One region of the Kitasatospora sp. NPDC058032 genome, then DNA from elsewhere that is predicted to be linked to it. Evidence: predicted binding sites of a transcription regulator. Region 1 holds the regulator's gene; the other holds the start of a gene.
What was found. The regulator HrcA, encoded in region 1, represses chaperone genes, less so after heat shock. The targets are predictions, from matches to a motif close to TTNGCACTCNGNNNNNCNGAGTGCNAA.

Region 1 (9,455 bases):
ACGTGCGGGCCGGTGACCCGGGCGGCGATGCGGTGCTCCTTGGTGCCGGGGAGCAGGTGGTCGACCAGGACGCCGAGGCGCCGGTCCGGGCCGGGGGCGAAGTCGGCGACGATCGCGGGCAGGTCGTCGACGCCCTCCAGGTACTCGACGACCACGCCCTCGATCCGCAGGTCGTCGCCCCAGACCCGCTCCACCAGCTCGGCGTCGTGCCGGCCCTCGACGTAGATCCGCGACTCGCGGGCCACCCGGGCGCGGGCGCCGGGGACGGCGACGGAGCCGGAGGCGGTGCGGCCGGGAGCGTGGGAGGGGGCCGGAGCCGAGGGCCTGACCAGGGTGACCGTCCGGCCCTCCAGCAGGAAGCCGCCCGGGACCATCGGGAAGACCCGGTGCTTGCCGAACCGGTCCTCCAGGGTGACGGTGAGGCCCTCGGCGGTCTTCTCGCAGCGCACCACCGCCCCGCAGAACCCGCTCGCCGCCTCCTCCACCACCAGGTCCCGCTCGGCGGGCACCTCCGGCGCGGGGGCCTGCTTCTTCCACGGCGGGGTCAGATCGGGTCCGTACTGGCGGCTGCGCATTCCACGGAGTCTACGAGGCGTCAGCCGGTGAACGGCGAGTTCACCACCAGGATCCCGGCGATCCGCTCGCGCAGCGCGGCCGAGTGCGGCAGCGGCACCGGGTCGGCGCCGCGCTCCATGCGCACGCCGCGGTCGGCGAGCACGTGGAGCATCCGCAGGGTGCGCAGGGTGTTGGAGACGACCGCGGGCACGCCGCCGGAGGTCGCGGAGGGGCGGCGCGGCGGCTGGGCGGCGATCGGGTCGAGCCAGCCGAGGGCCTGGCGCTCGGTCAGGTCGGGGCGGGCGAGGATCTGGGCGAGGGCGAGGCCGAGCCGGTCGTCCTCCATGGCGTCCAGCACGTGGTCGGTGGGGGCGAGCAGCCGGGCGGCGGCCAGCTCCAGCAGCGGCGTCGGGTCGGCGAGCAGCGGGCCGCGGCCGAGGGCGGCCAGGTAGTCGGCGCCGTGCGCGACGGCGTGCAGCCAGCCGAGCTCGCCGTCCCAGCCGCGCAGGTCGCTCTCGGCGGGGTACCAGTGGGCGAAGGCGTCCAGCCAGGCGGGGCGGTGGGCGCCGAGGTCGGCGAGCTCGGCGAGGACCAGCGGGGCGAAGGTGCGGGCCTGGATCTCGGGGTCGGACAGCCGCTCGGCCATCTCGTCGCCGAGGGCGAGGCGCTGCTCCGGGGTGAGCAGGGGTGCCCAGCGGCACAGCTGCTCGTAGGCGAGGGTGTCGCGCACGTGCGGGTCGGCGGACCGCAGGGCGGCGCTCACGGCGGCGAGGGTGTCGGGGGTCGGGGCGGCGGTTTCGAGCGCACTCCAGTCGATCATGGTCGGACCCTAGGTGAGCGGGGGAGCGGCGGCCACCGGATTTCCGGCCCGCGCGCCGGGCCCGCGCCCCGGCGTCCACGCCCCGCGCCCCGGCGTCCACGCCCCGCGCCCCGGCGTCCACGCCCCCGCGCTCACAGGCCCGGCGCGCCCCAGACCGGGAACCAGCGGGTGAGGTCCTTCTCCAGCCGCAGGTCGTTGCCGAGCATCGCGTTGACCTCCAGCTCCAGCGGGCTGTCGCGCTTCTCCCCGCGGCCGGGCAGCGGCGCGAAGGGGTAGAAGGTACCGCGCTTGTACAGGTAGACCAGGGCCAGCGGCCGGCGCCCCGCGGCGTCGCGGAAGCCGACCAGCGAGCAGAGCAGCTGCGGCCCGAAGCCGTTCGCCTCCAGCTCGCTGTTGACCGCGTGCAGGTCGTTGACCAGGTCGGGCAGTTCCTCGGAGGTGTGCCGGGCGAGCAGCCAGGAGTAGCCGTAGTCGTCCTTGGACGCCTCGACGGGGACGCCGCCGCGCTCGGTGCCGGCGTCCAGCAGCGCCCGGACCTGGCGTTCGACCTCGTCGAAGGCCCCGCCCTCGACCGAGGCGAAGCAGACCGACCCGAGCCCGGTGGGCCGGAAGCCCGCCGCGGCCTCCAGGGTCAGCGCGGCGGACGGCACCCCGAACAGCTGGTCGAGGTCGGGCTTGACGGGCTTGGTGCGGCCGAACAGCGCGTCCAGGATTCCCACGGCGGTCCTTCCGGAGGGAGGGTCAACGGGTCAGCGGCCGAGCTGTGCGGAGATCTTCGCGAGCTGGGCCAGCCGCTGCTCCAGCGTCGGGTGGGTGGAGAACAGCTGGGTGGCGGCCTCGCGGGCGCTCAGCGCGGGGGCGAAGTAGAAGGCGTTGTAGGCCTGCGCCTGGCGCAGGTCCTTGGTCGGGATGGCGGCGATCTGGCCGGTCACCTTGGTGAGCGCCGAGGCCAGCGCGCTGGGCCGCCCGGTGAGCTGGGCGGCGGCCCGGTCGGCGGCCAGCTCCCGGTAGCGGGAGAGCATCCGGGTCAGCAGGAAGCTGATCGCGTAGACGGCGATCGACGCCAGCGGGACGACCAGCGCGACGATCGCGGCGTTGGGGTCGTTGCTGTTGCGCCCGCCGCCCATGAAGCCGCCGTACATGGCGATCCTGGTCATCGCGCCGGCCAGGACGCCGAGGAAGCCGGCCACCGTCATCACGGCGACGTCCCGGTGGGCGACGTGCGACAGCTCGTGGGCGAGCACGCCCTCCAGTTCCTCCGGCTCCAGCCGGCGCAGCAGGCCGGTGGTGACGCAGACCACCGCGTTCTGCGGGTTGCGGCCGGTGGCGAAGGCGTTCGGCATGTCGTTGCGGGCGACGGCGACCCGCGGTTTGGGCATGTCGGCGAGCGCGCAGAGCCGGTCGACGGCGCCGTGCAGCTGCGGGTACTGCTCCGGGGTGACCGGATGGGCGCCCATGGCCCGTTCGGTGATCTTGTCGCTGAACCAGAACTGGGCGACGAAAAGGCCGCCGGAGATCAGGACGATGATCGGCCAGGCGCCGCGCAGCAGGGCGATGAGCAGCCCGGTGAAGCCGACGTACAGCAGTCCGATCAGGAACATCGTCCCCACCATCCGGCCGGTCAGGCCGCGGTCGGGGGCGAAACGGGTGTGCTGGCCCGAGGTCGACATCGCTGTTCCTCCGTTCGCCGTCCGCTTTCGATGCTGCCACCCGGGCGGGCCCGCGGCATCATCCGCGCGCCGCGGACTGCGGGCAGGATCACTCCGGCCGGGCCGTTCCTGCCGTCGGACCCGGGCCTTACACTGGCAGGTACGGATCTGGCACTCGGGCGTTCAGAGTGCCAAGGCCGGGGCCCCGCGGGGCCGGACCGGACAGCTCGAAATGCGGACACATGCCACAACGGCGTGTCACAACGGACAACGCGTGAAGACGGAGGTGCGTGCCCCATGGCCGGTGAGGTCCGCCAGCTCGACGACCGCAAGCTCGCGGTGCTTCGCGCGATCGTCCAGGACTACGTGGGGACGGAGGAGCCGGTCGGCTCCAAGGCCCTGGTGGACCGGCACAACCTCGGGGTCTCCCCGGCCACCGTCCGCAACGACATGGCGGCGCTGGAGGAGGAGGGGTACATCCACCAGCCGCACACCAGCGCCGGGCGGATCCCCACCGACAAGGGCTACCGGCTGTTCGTCGACAAGCTGGCCGAGGTCAAGCCGATGAGCGCGCCCGAGCGGCGGGCGATCCGGCACTTCCTGGACGGCGCGGTGGACCTCGACGACGTGGTCGCCCGCACGGTGCGGCTGCTGGCCCAGCTGACCCGCCAGGTCGCGGTGGTGCAGTACCCCTCGCTGAGCCGCTCCACGGTGCGGCACATCGAGCTGGTCGCGCTGGCCCCGGCCAAGGTGATGCTGGTGCTGATCACCAACACCGGCCGGGTCGAGCAGCGGCTGGTGGACTGCCCGGGCACGGTCGGCGAGACGCTGCTGGCGGATCTGCGGGCCCGGGTCAACGCGGGGGCCGCCGGCCAGCGCCTCCCGGACGTTCCCGGGCTGCTGGACGAGCTGCCGGCGCTGTTCGAGGCGGCCGACCGGCCGACCGTGACGACCGTGCTGGCGACGCTCTTCGAGACGCTCGCCGAGCAGAGCGAGGAGCGGATCATGCTGGCCGGCACGGCCAACCTGACCCGTTTCGGCCATGACTTCCCGCTCACCATCCAGCCGGTGCTGGAGGCACTGGAGGAGCAGGTCGTCCTGCTCCGCCTCCTGGGTGAGACCGCGGACGCCGGGATGACGGTCCGGATCGGCCGCGAGATCGCCTACGAGGGGCTGAATTCCACGTCGGTCGTCTCGGTCGGTTACGGTTCGGGCGACGAAAGCGTGGCCAAACTGGGTGTGATCGGTCCGACTCGGATGGACTATCCGGGCACAATGGGGGCGGTGCGAGCGGTGGCACGGTACGTGGGCCAGATCCTGGCCGAGTCGTAGGAACGGGCGCGCGTCATCCACATGGCGCGTCCCGCAGTCGCAAGCACTCTTACAGGCGGAACAAGCGGAGCATTTGGTGGCCACGGACTACTACGCGGTACTCGGCGTCCGACGGGATGCGGGGCAGGACGAGATCAAGAAGGCGTTCCGGCGCCTGGCGCGCGAACTGCACCCGGACGTCAACCCGGACCCGAAGACGCAGGAGCGGTTCAAGGAGATCAACGCCGCCTACGAGGTGCTCTCCGACCCGCAGAAGCGCCAGGTCTACGACCTCGGCGGCGACCCGCTCTCGCCCAACGGCGGCGGCGGGGCGGGCGGCTTCGGCGCGGGGGCGGCCGGCTTCGGCTTCTCCGACATCATGGACGCCTTCTTCGGCGCCGCCTCCGGCCAGCGCGGCCCGCGCTCGCGCACCCGGCGCGGCCAGGACGCCATGATCCGCCTGGAGATCACCCTGGAGGAGGCCGCCTTCGGCACCACCAAGGAACTCCAGGTCGACACCGCCGTCACCTGCACCACCTGCAGCGGCGAGGGCGCGGCCCCCGGCACCTCCGCGCAGACCTGCGACATGTGCCGCGGCAAGGGCGAGGTCTCCCAGGTCACCCGGTCCTTCCTGGGCCAGGTCATGACCTCCCGGCCCTGCCCGCAGTGCCAGGGCTTCGGCACCGTCGTGCCGACCCCGTGCCCGGAGTGCGCCGGCGACGGCCGGGTCCGCGCCCGCCGCACCCTGACCGTCAAGATCCCCGCCGGTGTCGACAACGGCACCCGGATCCAGCTGGCCGGCGAGGGCGAGGTCGGCCCCGGCGGCGGCCCGGCCGGCGACCTGTACGTCGAGATCGCCGAGACCACCCACGCGGTGTTCCAGCGGCGCGGCGACGACCTGCACTGCACCGTCACCATCCCGATGACGGCGGCCTCGCTCGGCACCCAGGTGCCGCTGCAGACGCTGGACGGGGTGGAGGAGGTCGACATCCGGCCCGGCACCCAGTCCGGCCAGTCCATCCCGCTGCACGGCCGGGGCATCACCCACCTGCGCGGCGGCGGCCGGGGCGACCTGATAGTGCACGTCGAGGTGCAGACGCCCACCAAGCTCGACGCCGAGCAGGAGGACCTGCTGCGCCGCCTGGCGGTGCTGCGTGGCGAGGAGCGGCCGTCCGGCCAGTTCGCGCCCGGGCAGCAGGGGCTGTTCTCCCGGCTGAAGGACGCCTTCAACGGCCGGTAGCCGTCCCGCGCGGGGGTGCCGAGGCTTCCTCGGCACCCCTTTTGCGTCCCCGTTCCCGTTCCCACCCCGGAGGTTCCCCGCATGACCGCGCCCGTGTTCGTCGTCGAGACCGAGCGGATCGCCGCCGCCGCGCCCGGCGCGCCGGTGCGGCTGGACGGGCCGGAGGGCCGGCACGCGGCCGCGGTGAAGCGGCTGGAGCCGGGCGAGGCGGTCACCCTGGCGGACGGTCTGGGCCTGGGCGTGGACGGCACCGTCGCGGCGGTGCACGGCAAGGACGCGGTCGACGTGACGGTGACGGCCGTGCGCCGCGAGCCGGAGCCGGCGCCGCGGATCGTGGTCGTCCAGGCGCTGCCCAAGGGCGACCGGGGCGAACTGGCCGTGGAGACCATGACCGAGGTCGGCGTGGACGTGGTGATCCCCTGGGCGGCCTCGCGCTGCATCACCCAGTGGAAGGGCGAGCGCGGCGCCAAGGCGCTCGCCAAGTGGCGGGCCACCGCGCGGGAGGCCGGCAAGCAGTCGCGCCGGCTGCGCTTCCCCGAGGTCCGCGAGCCGATGACCACCCGGCAGCTGGCCCCGGTGCTGGCCGGAGCCGCGTTCGCGGCCGTGCTGCACGAGGAGGGCGCCGAGCCGCTGGCCGGGGCCGCGCTGCCGGACGGCGGGGACCTGGTGCTGGTGGTCGGCCCGGAGGGCGGCGTCTCCCCGGAGGAACTGGCCGCCTTCGCCGAGCACGGCGCGAAGCCGTACCGGCTCGGCCCCTCGGTACTGCGCACCTCCACCGCCGGGGTGGCGGCCGGCGCGCTGCTGCTGGGCCGCACCGGCCGCTGGTCGTAGGGGCGCGTCCCCCGCGGGGGTTCGGGGTCGGTAAAGTCCGGGCGCGCGGCGCGGCCGGGTGCCTAGGGTGACGGGTGTGAGCGAACCCGAGAGCACTCCCGTGGGCGCCTATCTGCGCCATCCGCACCTGCACGGCGACCTGATCACCTTCGTGGCCGAGAACGACGTGTGGCTCGCCCCGCTGGACGGCGGCCGGGCCTGGCGGCTGACGGCCGATCACGTCCCGGTCCGCCGCCCCCGCTTCTCCCCGGACGGCCGGTACGTCGCCTTCACCTCGACCCGGGACGGCGCCCCCGAGGTGCACCTCGCGCCGGTGGACGGCGGCCCGTCCCGCCGGCTCACCCACTGGGGCGACGCGCAGACCCAGCTGCGCGGCTGGACGGCGGACGGCCGGCCGATCGCCACCACCGCCGCCGGGCAGGCCTCGCTGCGCCGCACCTGGGCGCACGCCGTGCCGCTGGACGGCGGCGAGCCGGTGCGGCTGCCGTACGGCCCGGTCGGCGGGCTGGCCTTCGAGCCGGGCGGTGACCGGGCGCTGCTGGTCTCGGCGTTCGGCGTGGAGCCGGCCTGGTGGAAGCGGTACCGGGGCGGGCGGGCCGGCAAGCTGTGGATCGGCACCGAGCGCTTCGAGCGGGTCCACGAGGAGCTGGACGGCAACATCGAGTCGCCGCTGTGGGTCGGGGAGCGCATCGCGTTCCTCTCCGACCACGAGGGCGTCGGCGCGCCGTACTCCAGCCTCCCGGACGGCTCCGACCTGCGCCGCCACGGCAGCTCCCCGGAGGGCTTCTACGCCCGCGACGCCGCCACCGACGGCGCCCGGGTGGTCTGGCACGCCGCCGGCGAGCTGTGGCTGCTGGACGACCTGGCGGGCGCCGAGCCGCGCCGCCTCGACGTCCGGCCGGCCGGCCCGCGCGCCGGCCGCCGGCCCCGCCCGGTGTCCGCCGCGTACTGGCTGGAGGGCGCCGCCCCGGACCGCACCGGCCGGGCGGGCGCGGTGGTGGTGCGCGGCACCGTGCACTGGCTGGCCCACCGGGAGGGACCGGCCCGGGTGCTGGACGAGACACCGGGCGTGCGCGGGCGGCTGGCCCGGGTGGTGCCGGGCGCGGCGGGCGAGGACGCCGCGCAGGGCGTGGTCTGGGTGACCGACGCCGGGGGCGAGGACGCGATCGAGTACGCGCCCGAGGCGCTCGGCGCCGAGCGCCGCCGGCTGGCCGCCGGGGAGCTGGGGCGGGTCCGCGCGCTGGTGGTCTCGCCGGACGGCAAGCGGCTGGCGGTCGGCGCGCACGACGGCCGGGTGCTGCTGGTCTCGCTGGCCGACGGCTCCGTGCACGAGCTGGCGCACAGCACCGACGGCGAGGTCGGCGGGCTGGCGTTCAGCCCGGACTCGGCCTGGCTGGCCTGGTCGCAGCCGACCCTCGGCCCGTGGTCGCTGCGTCAGATCGTGCTGGCCGACCTGGCCACCCGGACGGTCTGCGAGGCGACCCCGCAGCGGTTCGTCGACTACTCGCCGGCCTTCACCGCGGACGGCCGGCACCTGGCCTTCCTCTCGGTGCGCAACTTCGACCCGGTGTACGACTCGCACGTCTTCGACCTGTCGTTCCCCAACGGCTGCCGCCCGTACCTGATCACGCTGGCCGCCGACACGCCGTCCCCGTTCGGGCCGAGCCGGGCCGGGCGGACCGTCGGCGGCGAGGACGACGAGCCCAAGGGCAAGCGGCCGGACGGCGAGGAGGGCGGGGCCGACGCGCCGCCGGTGACCCGGGTCGACCTGGACGGCATCGCCGACCGGATCGTGCCGTTCCCGGTCGAGGGCGGCCGGTTCGGCACCCTGCGGGCCGCCAAGGACGGGGTGCTGTGGACCCGCGTCCCGCTGGTCGGCGAGCTGGGCGACGAGGCCGCCTCGCTGGACGACGAGCGCCCGCGGCCCACCCTGGAGCGCTTCGACCTCCGCAAGCGCCGGGCCGAGCAGCTGGTGGACGGCCTGGACGCGTTCGCGGTGAGCGGCGACGGCACCCGGCTGGCGGTGCTGGACGAGGGCGAGCTGCGGATCCTGCCCGCCGGCCACAAGGCGTCCGGCGAGGACGAGGAGATCGACGTCGACCTGGACCGGCTGCGGGTGACCGTCGACCCGGCGGCCGAGTGGCGGCAGATGTACGACGAGAACGGCCGCCTGATGCGGGACAACTTCTGGCGCCCGGACCTCTCCGGGGTCGACTGGGCGGGGGTGCTGGACCGCTACCGCCCGCTGGTGGAGCGGCTGGGTTCGCACGACGACCTGGTGGACCTGCTCTGGGAGGTGCACGGCGAGCTGGGCACCTCGCACGCGTACGTGGTGCCGCCCGGCCGGCACACCGAGGCGGCCCGCCGGCAGGGCCTGCTCGGCGCCGACCTGGTCCGCGACGGCGAGGTGTGGCGGATCGCCCGGATCCTGCCCGGCGAGTCCTCGGACCCGCGGGCGCACTCGCCGCTGGCCGCCCCGGGCGCGGCGATCCGCCCGGGGGACGCCGTGCTGGCGGTCAACGGCCGCCCGGTGGACCCGGTGACCGGCCCGGCGCCGCTGCTGGCGGGCACCGCCGGGCAGCCGGTGGAGCTGACCGTGGCCGGCAAGGACGGCACCGACCGGCGCCACCCGGTGGTCGTCCCGCTGGCCGACGACGAGGCGCTGCGCTACCACGACTGGGTGGCCGGACGGCGGGCCGCCGTGCGCGAGCTGTCCGAGGGCCGGCTCGGCTACCTGCACATCCCGGACATGCAGACCACCGGCTGGGCCCAGATCCACCGCGACCTGCGCTCGGAGATGGCCCGGGAGGGCGTGATCGTCGACATCCGGGGCAACCGGGGCGGGCACACCTCGCAGCTGGTGATCGAGAAGCTGTCCCGGCGGGTCGTCGGCTGGGGCGTCGCCCGGGACGTCGCCAATCCGTCGCCGTACCCCGAGGACGCGCCGCGCGGGCCGGTCGTCGCGCTGGCCGACGAGTACTCCGGTTCGGACGGCGACATCGTCAACGCCGCCATCCAGGCGCTCGGCATCGGCCCGGTGGTCGGCACC
Region 2 (9,455 bases), on a different contig from region 1:
CGCGGGAAAACGCGGCACCGCGTCCGGAGTTGTGCACCGGAACGTTATGCGGTGCCGCACCGGTCCACACCACCGGCCCCTCCTGCACCGTCCCGCCTCCCGCCCCGCCGCCCAGGGCGCTCCCGTCCGCGGCGCCGTCCGCCGAGTCTCCCGCGGCCGTGTGGTTCGCCGCAGTTCCTGCCCGCTGGTCCCCGAGGTGCTCCACTCCTCCATGGTGCAACCTCGGGACCGTAACGTCACACGCCCCCGCACGGACAATCGTGCGGAGCGTGCCGGAACCGGCGGCGCCGGCGGCGGTCAGCGGACCAGGCCCCAGCGGAAGCCCAGCGCCACCGCGTGCGCGCGGTCCGAGGCGCCGAGCTTCTTGAACAGCCGCCGGGCATGGGTCTTGACGGTGTCCTCGGAGAGGAACAGCTCGCGGCCGATCTCGGCGTTGCTGCGCCCGTGGCTCATGCCTTCGAGCACCTGGATCTCACGCGCCGTCAGGGTCGGCGCCGCGCCCATGTCCGGGCTGCGCAGCCGGCGGGGGGCGAGCCGCCAGGTCGGGTCGGCGAGCGCCTGGGTGACGGTGGCCCGCAGTTCGGCGCGCGAGGCGTCCTTGTGCAGGTACCCGCGGGCGCCGGCGGCGACCGCGAGGGCGACCCCGTCGAGGTCCTCGGCGACGGTGAGCATGATGATCCGGGCGCCCGGGTCGGCGGACAGCAGCCGCCGGACCGTCTCCACCCCGCCGAGGCCGGGCATCCGGACGTCCATCAGGACGAGGTCGGAGCGGTCGGCCACCCAGCGGCGGAGGACCTCCTCCCCGTTCGTCGCGGTGGTGACCCGGTCGACACCGGGTACGGTCGCGACCGCGCGGCGAAGCGCCTCGCGGGCGAGCGGGGAATCGTCGCAAACGAGAACGGAAGTCATGACCGTCGTCCTCCGCAGCTGATCCGCGTCACGTTGAGCCTCCTGGCTGGTACGAACCTCTTCGACACGGCCGATCGGCGTCAGACTCCGTGCTGATCGCCTGAGATTCCCCGCGATCGTTCCCGACGTCCGGCGTCCGCTAACCGCCTCCGCACTTCCAACGACCATCACTCGAATGAGTTACGGCCTTCGGGGCCATCTCCACCACTGTACGTGGCCGACCCGTTACCGATCAGCCGCATCGCGGTGCACACGCCGCACTTTTGCGCAGCTCGCGCGCGGTCGGCGTACAACCCGCACACCCGCGCGGGTCCGTGTGCGCCCGTCGGCCACCCGATTGCCACATCCGCGCCCGGCGGTCGCCGGCCCGGCAGGCATGCCCACTTTGCCCGGTTTCAGAGCTTTCGTATGGTCATTGACTGTTGTGCCACTCTGTGGGTGACTTGTCCATGGAGTTGCCGTAAGTCATATTTCCAGGTGTCCACACCGCGCCGGACGCCCGCCGTGCCGTCGCCGACGCAAGCCGCCGGCGACCGGCCCGCGGTCGACGACCTCTGAAGGGAATGAGCCATGGCAGATTTCTCCCGACTCCCCGGCCCCAACGCGGACCTCTGGGACTGGCAGCTCTCCGCGGCCTGCCGCGGGGTGGACAGCTCGCTCTTCTTCCACCCCGAGGGGGAGCGCGGCGCGGCCCGCAGCTCGCGCGAGGCGAGCGCCAAGGAGGTCTGCATGCGCTGCCCGGTGCGCACCGAGTGCGCCGCGCACGCGCTGGCGGTGCGCGAGCCGTACGGCGTCTGGGGAGGCCTGACCGAGGACGAGCGCGAGGAGATGATGGGCCGCTCGCGCAACCGGCTGGTGGAGGTGCCGCTCGCCGCGCCGAGTGCGGCCCAGCAGTAGAAACGCCAGGCTCCGCCCGACCGGGAAGAAACGTTACTTCCCGAAGTGACACCTGTTCGGGGCCCGCCCGGTCGACCCGGGCCCGGCACACCGGCGGGTCAGCGCCCCGCCGTCGCCCCCGCCGCCGCCCCCGCCAGCCGCTCCAGCATCAGCGCCACCGCCGGCACCTCCGCGAGGTCCGGCAGGGTCAGCGCGACCACCTGCCGCACCGCCGGCGCCCCCGAGACGGCGTGCACCGCCACCGGCACCACCCCGTCCGGCCGCACCGACTCCAGCGCCAGCCCGGGCAGCACCGCCACCCCGAGTCCGGCCGCCACCAGCCCGACCACCGCCGGGTAGTCGTCGGTCGCGAAGTCGATCCGCGGCTCGAAGCCGGCGCCCGCGCACAGCTCCACCAGGTGCCCCCGGCACTGCGGGCAGCCGGCGATCCACTGCTCCCCCGCCAGTTCGGCCAGCCCCACCGGCCCGCCGCGCCCGGCCAGCCGGTGCCCCGCGGGCAGCAGCCCGACCAGCGGGTCGTCCAGCAGCGGGGTGACCACCAGATCGGACCAGTCGGCCCCGGCGCTCAGCTGCTGGGCCTCCAGATTGGCCTCGGCGCGCGCCTCCCGGGGCGTTCCGTGCGCGGGCGCGGGCGCCGGCGCGAGAGTGGATCCGGGGGCCTGCGGGTAGCGGAAGGCGAGCGCGACCTCGCACTCACCGCCGCGCAGCATCGCCAGCGACTCCGGCGGCTCCGCCTCGACCAGCGACACGCGCACGCCCGGATGGCTGTCCCGCAGCCGGGCGACGGCGGGCGGCACCAGGGTCGAGCTGGCGGTCGGGAAGGACACCAGCCGGACCCGTCCGGCCCGCAGCCCGGCGATCGCGGCGACCTCCTCCTCCGCGGCGGAGAGCCCGGCGAGGATCCCGGTGGCATGCTTGAGCAGGACCCGCCCGGCCTCGCTCAGCTGCATCCCGCGGCCCGAGCGGACCACCAGCGGGGTGTCCACGGACTTCTCCAGGGCCTTCATCTGCTGGCTGATGGCGGGCTGGGTGCAGCCCAGCTCGCGGGCCGCGGCGGAGAAGGAGCCGGTGCGGGCTACGGCACGCAGGACGCGCAGGTGGCGGGCCTCGATCATGCCACCAAGATATAAGAGATTCTTTGCATTACGCAAAATTCAACTGATAGTTGAAGGCTGAAACAGCCTTGAACGGCCGCAGGCCCGGCCCGCCACCCCTCTCGGGGCGCGGACCGGGCCTGCGTCAGTGGCTGCGCTCAGCGGCTGCGGCCTCGGTGGCTACGGCCTCAGTGCGAGTGGCCGTGACCGCCGTGCGAGTGACCGTTGTCGGCCTCCTCCTCCTTCTTCTCCACCACGAGGGTCTCGGTGGTGAGCAGCAGGGAGGCGATCGAGGCGGCGTTCTCCAGGGCGGAGCGGGTGACCTTGACCGGGTCGATGACGCCGGCCTTGACCAGGTCGCCGTACTCGCCGGTGGCGGCGTTGTAGCCCTGGCCCTGCTCCAGCTCGGAGACCTTGGAGGTGATGACGTAGCCCTCCAGGCCGGCGTTCTGGGCGATCCAGCGCAGCGGCTCGTGCAGCGCCTTGCGGACGACCGCGACACCGGTGGCCTCGTCGCCGGACAGGCCCAGGCCGTCGTTCAGCACCTTGGCGGCGTGGACCAGGGAGGCGCCACCACCGGCGACGATGCCCTCCTCGACCGCGGCGCGGGTCGCCGAGATGGCGTCCTCCAGGCGGTGCTTGCGCTCCTTGAGCTCCACCTCGGTGGCGGCACCGACGCGGATGACGCAGACGCCGCCGGCCAGCTTGGCCAGGCGCTCCTGCAGCTTCTCGCGGTCCCAGTCGGAGTCGGTGTTGGCGATCTCGCCCTTGATCTGGGCGACGCGGCCGGCCACGGCCTCGCTCTCGCCGGCACCGTCGACGACGATCGTCTCGTCCTTGGTGACGGTCACGCGGCGGGCCGAGCCCAGCACGTCCAGACCGGCCTGGTCGAGCTTGAGGCCGACCTCCTCGGAGATCACGGTGCCGCCGGTCAGGACGGCCAGGTCGCCGAGGATCGCCTTGCGGCGGTCGCCGAAGCCCGGGGCCTTGACGGCCACCGCGTTGAAGGTGCCGCGGATCTTGTTCACCACGAGGGTGGACAGCGCCTCGCCGTCGACGTCCTCGGCGATGATCAGCAGCGGGCGGGACGAGCCGCCCTGCAGGATCTTCTCCAGCAGCGGCAGCAGCTCCTGGATGGAGGAGATCTTGCCCTGGTTGATCAGGATGTACGGGTCCTCCAGGACCGCCTCCTGCCGCTCCGCGTCGGTGACGAAGTACGGCGACAGGTAGCCCTTGTCGAACTGCATGCCTTCGGTGAAGTCCAGCTCCACGCCGAAGGTGTTCGACTCCTCGACGGTGATGACACCGTCCTTGCCGACCTTGTCGATCGCCTCGGCGATCAGCTCGCCGACCTGGGCGTCCTGGGCGGACAGGGTGGCGACGGCGGCGACGTCGTCCTTGCCCTCGATCTCACGGGCGACCGACAGCAGGTGCTCGGAGACGGCGGCGACGGCCTTGTCGATGCCCTTCTTCAGGGCGGCCGGGCCGGCGCCGGCGGCGACGTTGCGCAGGCCCTCGTTGACCAGGGCCTGGGCCAGCACGGTGGCGGTGGTGGTGCCGTCACCCGCGACGTCGTTGGTCTTGGTGGCGACCTCCTTGACGAGCTGCGCGCCAAGGTTCTCGTACGGGTCGTCGAGCTCGACCTCACGGGCGATGGTGACGCCGTCGTTGGTGATGGTCGGGGCGCCGAACTTCTTGTCGATGACGACGTTGCGGCCCTTGGGGCCGATGGTCACCTTGACGGTGTCGGCCAGCTTGTTGACACCGCGCTCCAGCGAGCGGCGGGCGTCCTCGTCGAACTGCAGGATCTTCGCCATGTTCCCTATTCCCTCGGGGGTGCGGCCTTCGCGGCGGCCGCTCGACTACGTGAACCAACAGCCACGCCCCGGTCCCCTGTCACTAGGGACACGGATCCGGGGCGTGGCTGGACGTCTTACTTCTCGATGATGGCGAGAACGTCGCGGGCGGAGAGCACCAGGTACTCCTCGCCCTGGTACTTCACCTCGGTGCCGCCGTACTTCGAGTACAGGACGATGTCACCGACGGCGACGTCGAGCGGCAGACGCTGGCCATCCTCGAAGCGGCCCGGGCCGACGGCCAGGACGACGCCCTCCTGGGGCTTCTCCTTGGCGGTGTCCGGGATAACCAGGCCGGAGGCCGTGGTGGTCTCGGCGTCGAGCGGCTGGACCACGATGCGGTCCTCGAGCGGCTTGATGGCAACCTTGCTGCTGGTGGTCACGTCCGAGCTCCCCTTCGGAGATTACGGGGTTTTCTAACGGGTAGGGGCGAACTCGCGCATCTGCCGTCGCGGGGGTCAGACACGCACTGTCGCGTTAGCACTCCCCCGGTGGGGAGTGCTAGTGATGACCATAGGCGGCGGTTAGCACTCAGTCAACCAGAGTGCCAACGACGCGCCCGGCGGTCCCGCGATCCGGATGAGTGACCGATGAGTAGCCGTACGCATGTGCGGGGGCGGCCCCGGCCCGCACACTCGGTCCATGACCACGGCACCGATCGCCACCCGGCCTCCCCGGTGGAAAGACCTGCTGTTCGCGGTGATCCTCCTGCCGCTGTTCCTCGCCCTGCCGTCCGCGGTCCTCCAGGTGACGTCGGCGTTCGTCCGGAGCGTGGCCCCGCACTTCTCCGCGGCCCGCTCGACCGCCTTGCTGGTGGTGGCCGGGCTGCTCGTGCTCGCCTCGGCCGGCCTGGTCGCCCGGTTCTCCTGGCGCGCCGGCCACCCGGTCGTCGCGGTCGCCGCCGTGCTGTCCCGGTTCGTCTGCCCGGCGGTCCTCCTGGTCGCCTTCAGCCAGGTCTGACCGGCGAGAATGGCGGGGTGGAGAACGACGACCTGCGGCCCCTGCTGACCGACCGGGGCCAGGCCCTGCTCGCCGAACTGCGCGACTTCGCGCCCGGGGAGGAGCTGGCGCTGGCCACCCGGCTGCGCAAGGAGCACCCCGCCGAGCTGGTCTCGGCCGCCTTCGGGCAGGCCCGGCTGCGGCAGCGGGCCCGGGCCAAGTTCGGCGCCGACGCCGACCTCATGTACTTCACGCCCAACGGCGTCGAGCAGTCCACCCGGCGCGAGGTCGCCGAGTGGCGGGCGCGCCGCTTCGCGGACCTCGGGGTGAAGCGGCTGGCCGACCTGTGCTGCGGGATCGGCGGCGACGTGCTGGCGCTGGCCCGGGCCGGTGTCGAGGTGCTCGCCGTCGACAAGGACCCGGCCGCCTGCGCCGCCACCGCCGCCAACGCGGCCGCGCTGGGCCTGGCCGACCGGGTCGAGGTGCGCTGCGCGGACGTCGCCGACGTCGACGTCACCGGCTTCGACGCGGTCTTCACCGACCCGGCCCGGCGCACCTCGCGCGGCCGGGTCTTCGACCCCGAGGCGTACGCGCCGCCGCTGTCCTGGGCGATCGAGGCCGGCCGGCGCACCCCGGTCGGGGCGCTCAAGGTGGCCCCCGGCATCCCGCACGAGGCGGTGCCGGCCGACGCGGAGGCCGAGTGGGTCTCCGACCACGGCGACGTCAAGGAGGCGGTGCTCTGGTTCGGCACCCGCGCCGAGCGCCCGCACCGCGCCACCCTGCTGCCGCAGCGGGTCAGCCTCACCGGCGGCGACCTGCCCGACCCGCCGGCCGGCCCGGTCGGCCGCTACCTCTACGAGCCGGACGGCGCGGTGATCCGGGCCCACCTGGTCGCGGAGGTGGCGCAGCGGGTGAACGGGCGGCTGATCGACCCGAAGATCGCCTACGTCACCTCGGACGAGCTGGTCGACACCCCGTACGCGCACGGCTTCGAGCTGACCGACGTGCTGCCGTTCCACATCAAGAAGCTCAAGGCGCTGCTGCGCGAGCGGGGCGTCGGCACCGTGGTGATCAAGAAGCGCGGCATGGCGATCACCCCGGAGGAGCTGCGCCGCCAGCTGAAGCCCGCCGGCCCGAACGAGGTCACGGTGATCCTCAGCCGCACCGACCACGGCCCGCTGATGATGCTCGGCCGGCCGGTGACCGGCCCGGCCGCGGCCGTTCAGCCGGCCGGCGCCGCGACGTAGTCCTCGAGACGGGCCACCGCGAAGCCCTGCTCCTGGATCCGGGCCAGCAGCTCCCCGAACATCTGCGTCATCGTCTCGCCCTTGAGGTCCTTCGGGCCCCGGAAGTGGGCGAGCACGATGTCGCCGGGCCGCAGCTTCTTGTCCGCCGCCTGGTACTGCATGTCGTGGATCTGCATCGACTCCCGCCACAGCACGATCGCCCGCGGCCCGCACTGCTGCACCGCGGTGTTGAGCGTCGGCGTGTTGGCGCCGTCGCCGTAGGGCGGGCGGAACAGCAGCGGCGGGGTGCCGTACTGCTGGGTGAGCGCGGCCTGGGCCTCGCAGACCTCGGACTTCTGCTTCTCCGGCGTCACCTTGCTCAGCTGCGCGTGGTCCACGGTGTGGTTGTGCACGTGGTTGCCGAGCGCCTGGAGCCGCTTGAAGTAGCCGTAGTCGTCCTTGACGATGTCGCGGGTCAGGAACATCGAGACCGGCACCTTGAGGTCGGTCAGCATCTCGACGAACTTCGGGTCCTTCTCGGCGCCGTCGTCGATGGTGACGAAGACGACCTTGTCGGTGGTCCGCACCTCGCTGAACACCGGGACCTGGCCGGTTCGCTGGAGCTTCACCGGCTTGTCGGCGGGGGCCGGGGGCGCGGGCGGCAGCGGGGTCAGGTGCCACTTCGCCCAGGCGGCGGCGTCCCCCTCGGCCGGGGCGGGGGAAGCGCTCGGCGGCGGGGTGGCCGCGCCCTGCTGCGGCGCGGCGGACCCGGCCGGGGCGGTGGTGCCGCCCGGCGCCACCAGCGCGGCGGACGCGGCGCCGCTGTCGCCCCCGCCCGAACACCCGGTGGCGGTGGCCAGCAGGGCCATGGCCCCCACCGCGTACACCGTCGTCCTGCTCCACCCGTGCCTGTTCACCGCGCCGTGCTCCCCGCTCCCGTTCAGCGATCCCACTCGCTAGCACGGTAACGCCACGGCGTTCGGTTCCCGATCGGACGTGCGAACGGGGGCCGGGATCAGCAGTGCACGGCCTACTCCACGTGCTCACTGGTGAAGGACCAGCGGTGCACCGGGCGGCCCAGCAGGCCGGCGGGCGGCTCGGCCACCGGCACCGGCTCGCCGGACCACCAGGTGATCAGCAGCACGCGCTCGCCGGGGGCGGCGAACAGCTCGGCGCGCTGCAGCCCGGCGCGACCGCGCAGCGCGGGCAGCGCGCTCTCGCGGACCCAGGCGGAGAGCTCGGCGCCGCGTCCGTCGGCGGCCCGGGCCTCCCACATCGCGGCGGTGGTGCTCACGCCTGCCCGCCCAGGGCCTGATAGGCCTGGCCGTGGAAGTCCGTGTGCGGGACGTGAACCTCGGTGACGGGCAGCGAGGAGTCCGCCGACAGGTCGAAGGAGGACGGCGCGCGGTCCCGCCAGACCATCTCGGAGCCCAGCGCGGCGACCATCGCGCCGTTGTCGGTGCACAGGCCCGGGCGGGGCACCCGCAGCCGGATGCCGGCCTTGTCGCAGCGCTGCTGGGCCATCTCGCGCAGCCGCGAGTTGGCCGCGACGCCGCCGCCGATCATCAGGTGGTCGACGCCGTTGTCCTTGCAGGCCCTGACCGCCTTGCGGGTCAGCACGTCGGTGACCGCCTCCTGGAAGGACGCCGCGACGTCGGCGACCGGAACCTCCTCGCCGGCCCGGCGCCGGGCCTCCACCCAGCGGGCGACGGCGGTCTTCAGGCCGGAGAAGGAGAAGTCGTACTCCGGGTCCCTGGGGCCGGTCAGTCCGCGCGGGAAGGCGATCGCCTTCCGGTCGCCCTCGCGGGCGGTGCGGTCCACCACCGGGCCGCCGGGGAAGCCGAGCCCGAGCACCCGGGCCACCTTGTCGAAGGCCTCGCCGGCCGCGTCGTCGATGGTCGCGCCGAGCGGGCGAACATCGCTGGTGATGTCCTCGCTGAGCAGCAGCGAGGAGTGCCCGCCGGAGACCAGCAGGGCCATCGTCGGGGAGGGCAGGCGGCCGTGCTCCAGCTGATCCACGCAGATGTGCGAGGCGAGGTGGTTGACGCCGTACAGCGGCTTGTCCAGGGCCCACGCGTACGCCTTGGCGGCGCTCACGCCGACCAGCAGCGCGCCGGCCAGGCCCGGGCCCGCGGTGACGGCGATGCCGTCCAGGTCGCTCGCCTTGACGCCCGCGGTGTCCAGGGCGCGCTGGATGGTGGGGACCATCGCCTCCAGGTGCGCGCGGCTGGCGATCTCGGGGACGACGCCGCCGAACCGGGCGTGGTCGTTGACGCTGGAGGCCACCGCGTCGGCGAGCAGGGTGGTGCCGCGCACGATGCCGACGCCGGTCTCGTCGCAGGAGGTCTCGATGCCGAGGACGAGCGGTTCGTCAGCCATGGGGGGTGTCCTTCTTCACGTCCGGTCGCGGGTGGTCCGCGGGTTCGTCGAGGTCTTCGGGGCCGGCGGCGCCGTCGACGGCGGCCGCGAGGTCGAGGCGCATCACCAGCGCGTCGACGTTGGCGGGCTGGTAGTAGCCGCGCCGGATGCCGACC

Region 2: the regulator HrcA is predicted to act here: its motif matches at 5,281-5,307, upstream of groES (co-chaperone GroES).

The regions. Positions count from the first base shown of each region.
Region 1 covers NZ_JBHVRK010000024.1:17,418-26,872, forward strand. Annotated here, with positions in the region: gene ACFVUH_RS29640 (DUF3097 domain-containing protein) at 1-575, opposite strand, end outside; gene ACFVUH_RS29645 (DUF2785 domain-containing protein) at 596-1,375, opposite strand; gene ACFVUH_RS29650 (hypothetical protein) at 1,507-2,094, opposite strand; gene htpX (zinc metalloprotease HtpX) at 2,125-3,045, opposite strand; gene hrcA (heat-inducible transcriptional repressor HrcA) at 3,322-4,356, shown strand; gene dnaJ (molecular chaperone DnaJ) at 4,433-5,575, shown strand; gene ACFVUH_RS29670 (16S rRNA (uracil(1498)-N(3))-methyltransferase) at 5,657-6,406, shown strand; gene ACFVUH_RS29675 (S41 family peptidase) at 6,483-9,455, shown strand, end outside.
Region 2 covers NZ_JBHVRK010000003.1:162,273-171,727, forward strand. Annotated here, with positions in the region: gene ACFVUH_RS06130 (response regulator transcription factor) at 298-909, opposite strand; gene ACFVUH_RS06135 (WhiB family transcriptional regulator) at 1,480-1,806, shown strand; gene ACFVUH_RS06140 (LysR family transcriptional regulator) at 1,905-2,921, opposite strand; gene groL (chaperonin GroEL) at 3,089-4,717, opposite strand; gene groES (co-chaperone GroES) at 4,834-5,139, opposite strand; gene ACFVUH_RS06155 (hypothetical protein) at 5,399-5,716, shown strand; gene ACFVUH_RS06160 (methyltransferase domain-containing protein) at 5,734-6,942, shown strand; gene ACFVUH_RS06165 (polysaccharide deacetylase family protein) at 6,918-7,838, opposite strand; gene ACFVUH_RS06170 (hypothetical protein) at 7,952-8,215, opposite strand; gene tsaD (tRNA (adenosine(37)-N6)-threonylcarbamoyltransferase complex transferase subunit TsaD) at 8,212-9,300, opposite strand; gene rimI (ribosomal protein S18-alanine N-acetyltransferase) at 9,293-9,455, opposite strand, start outside.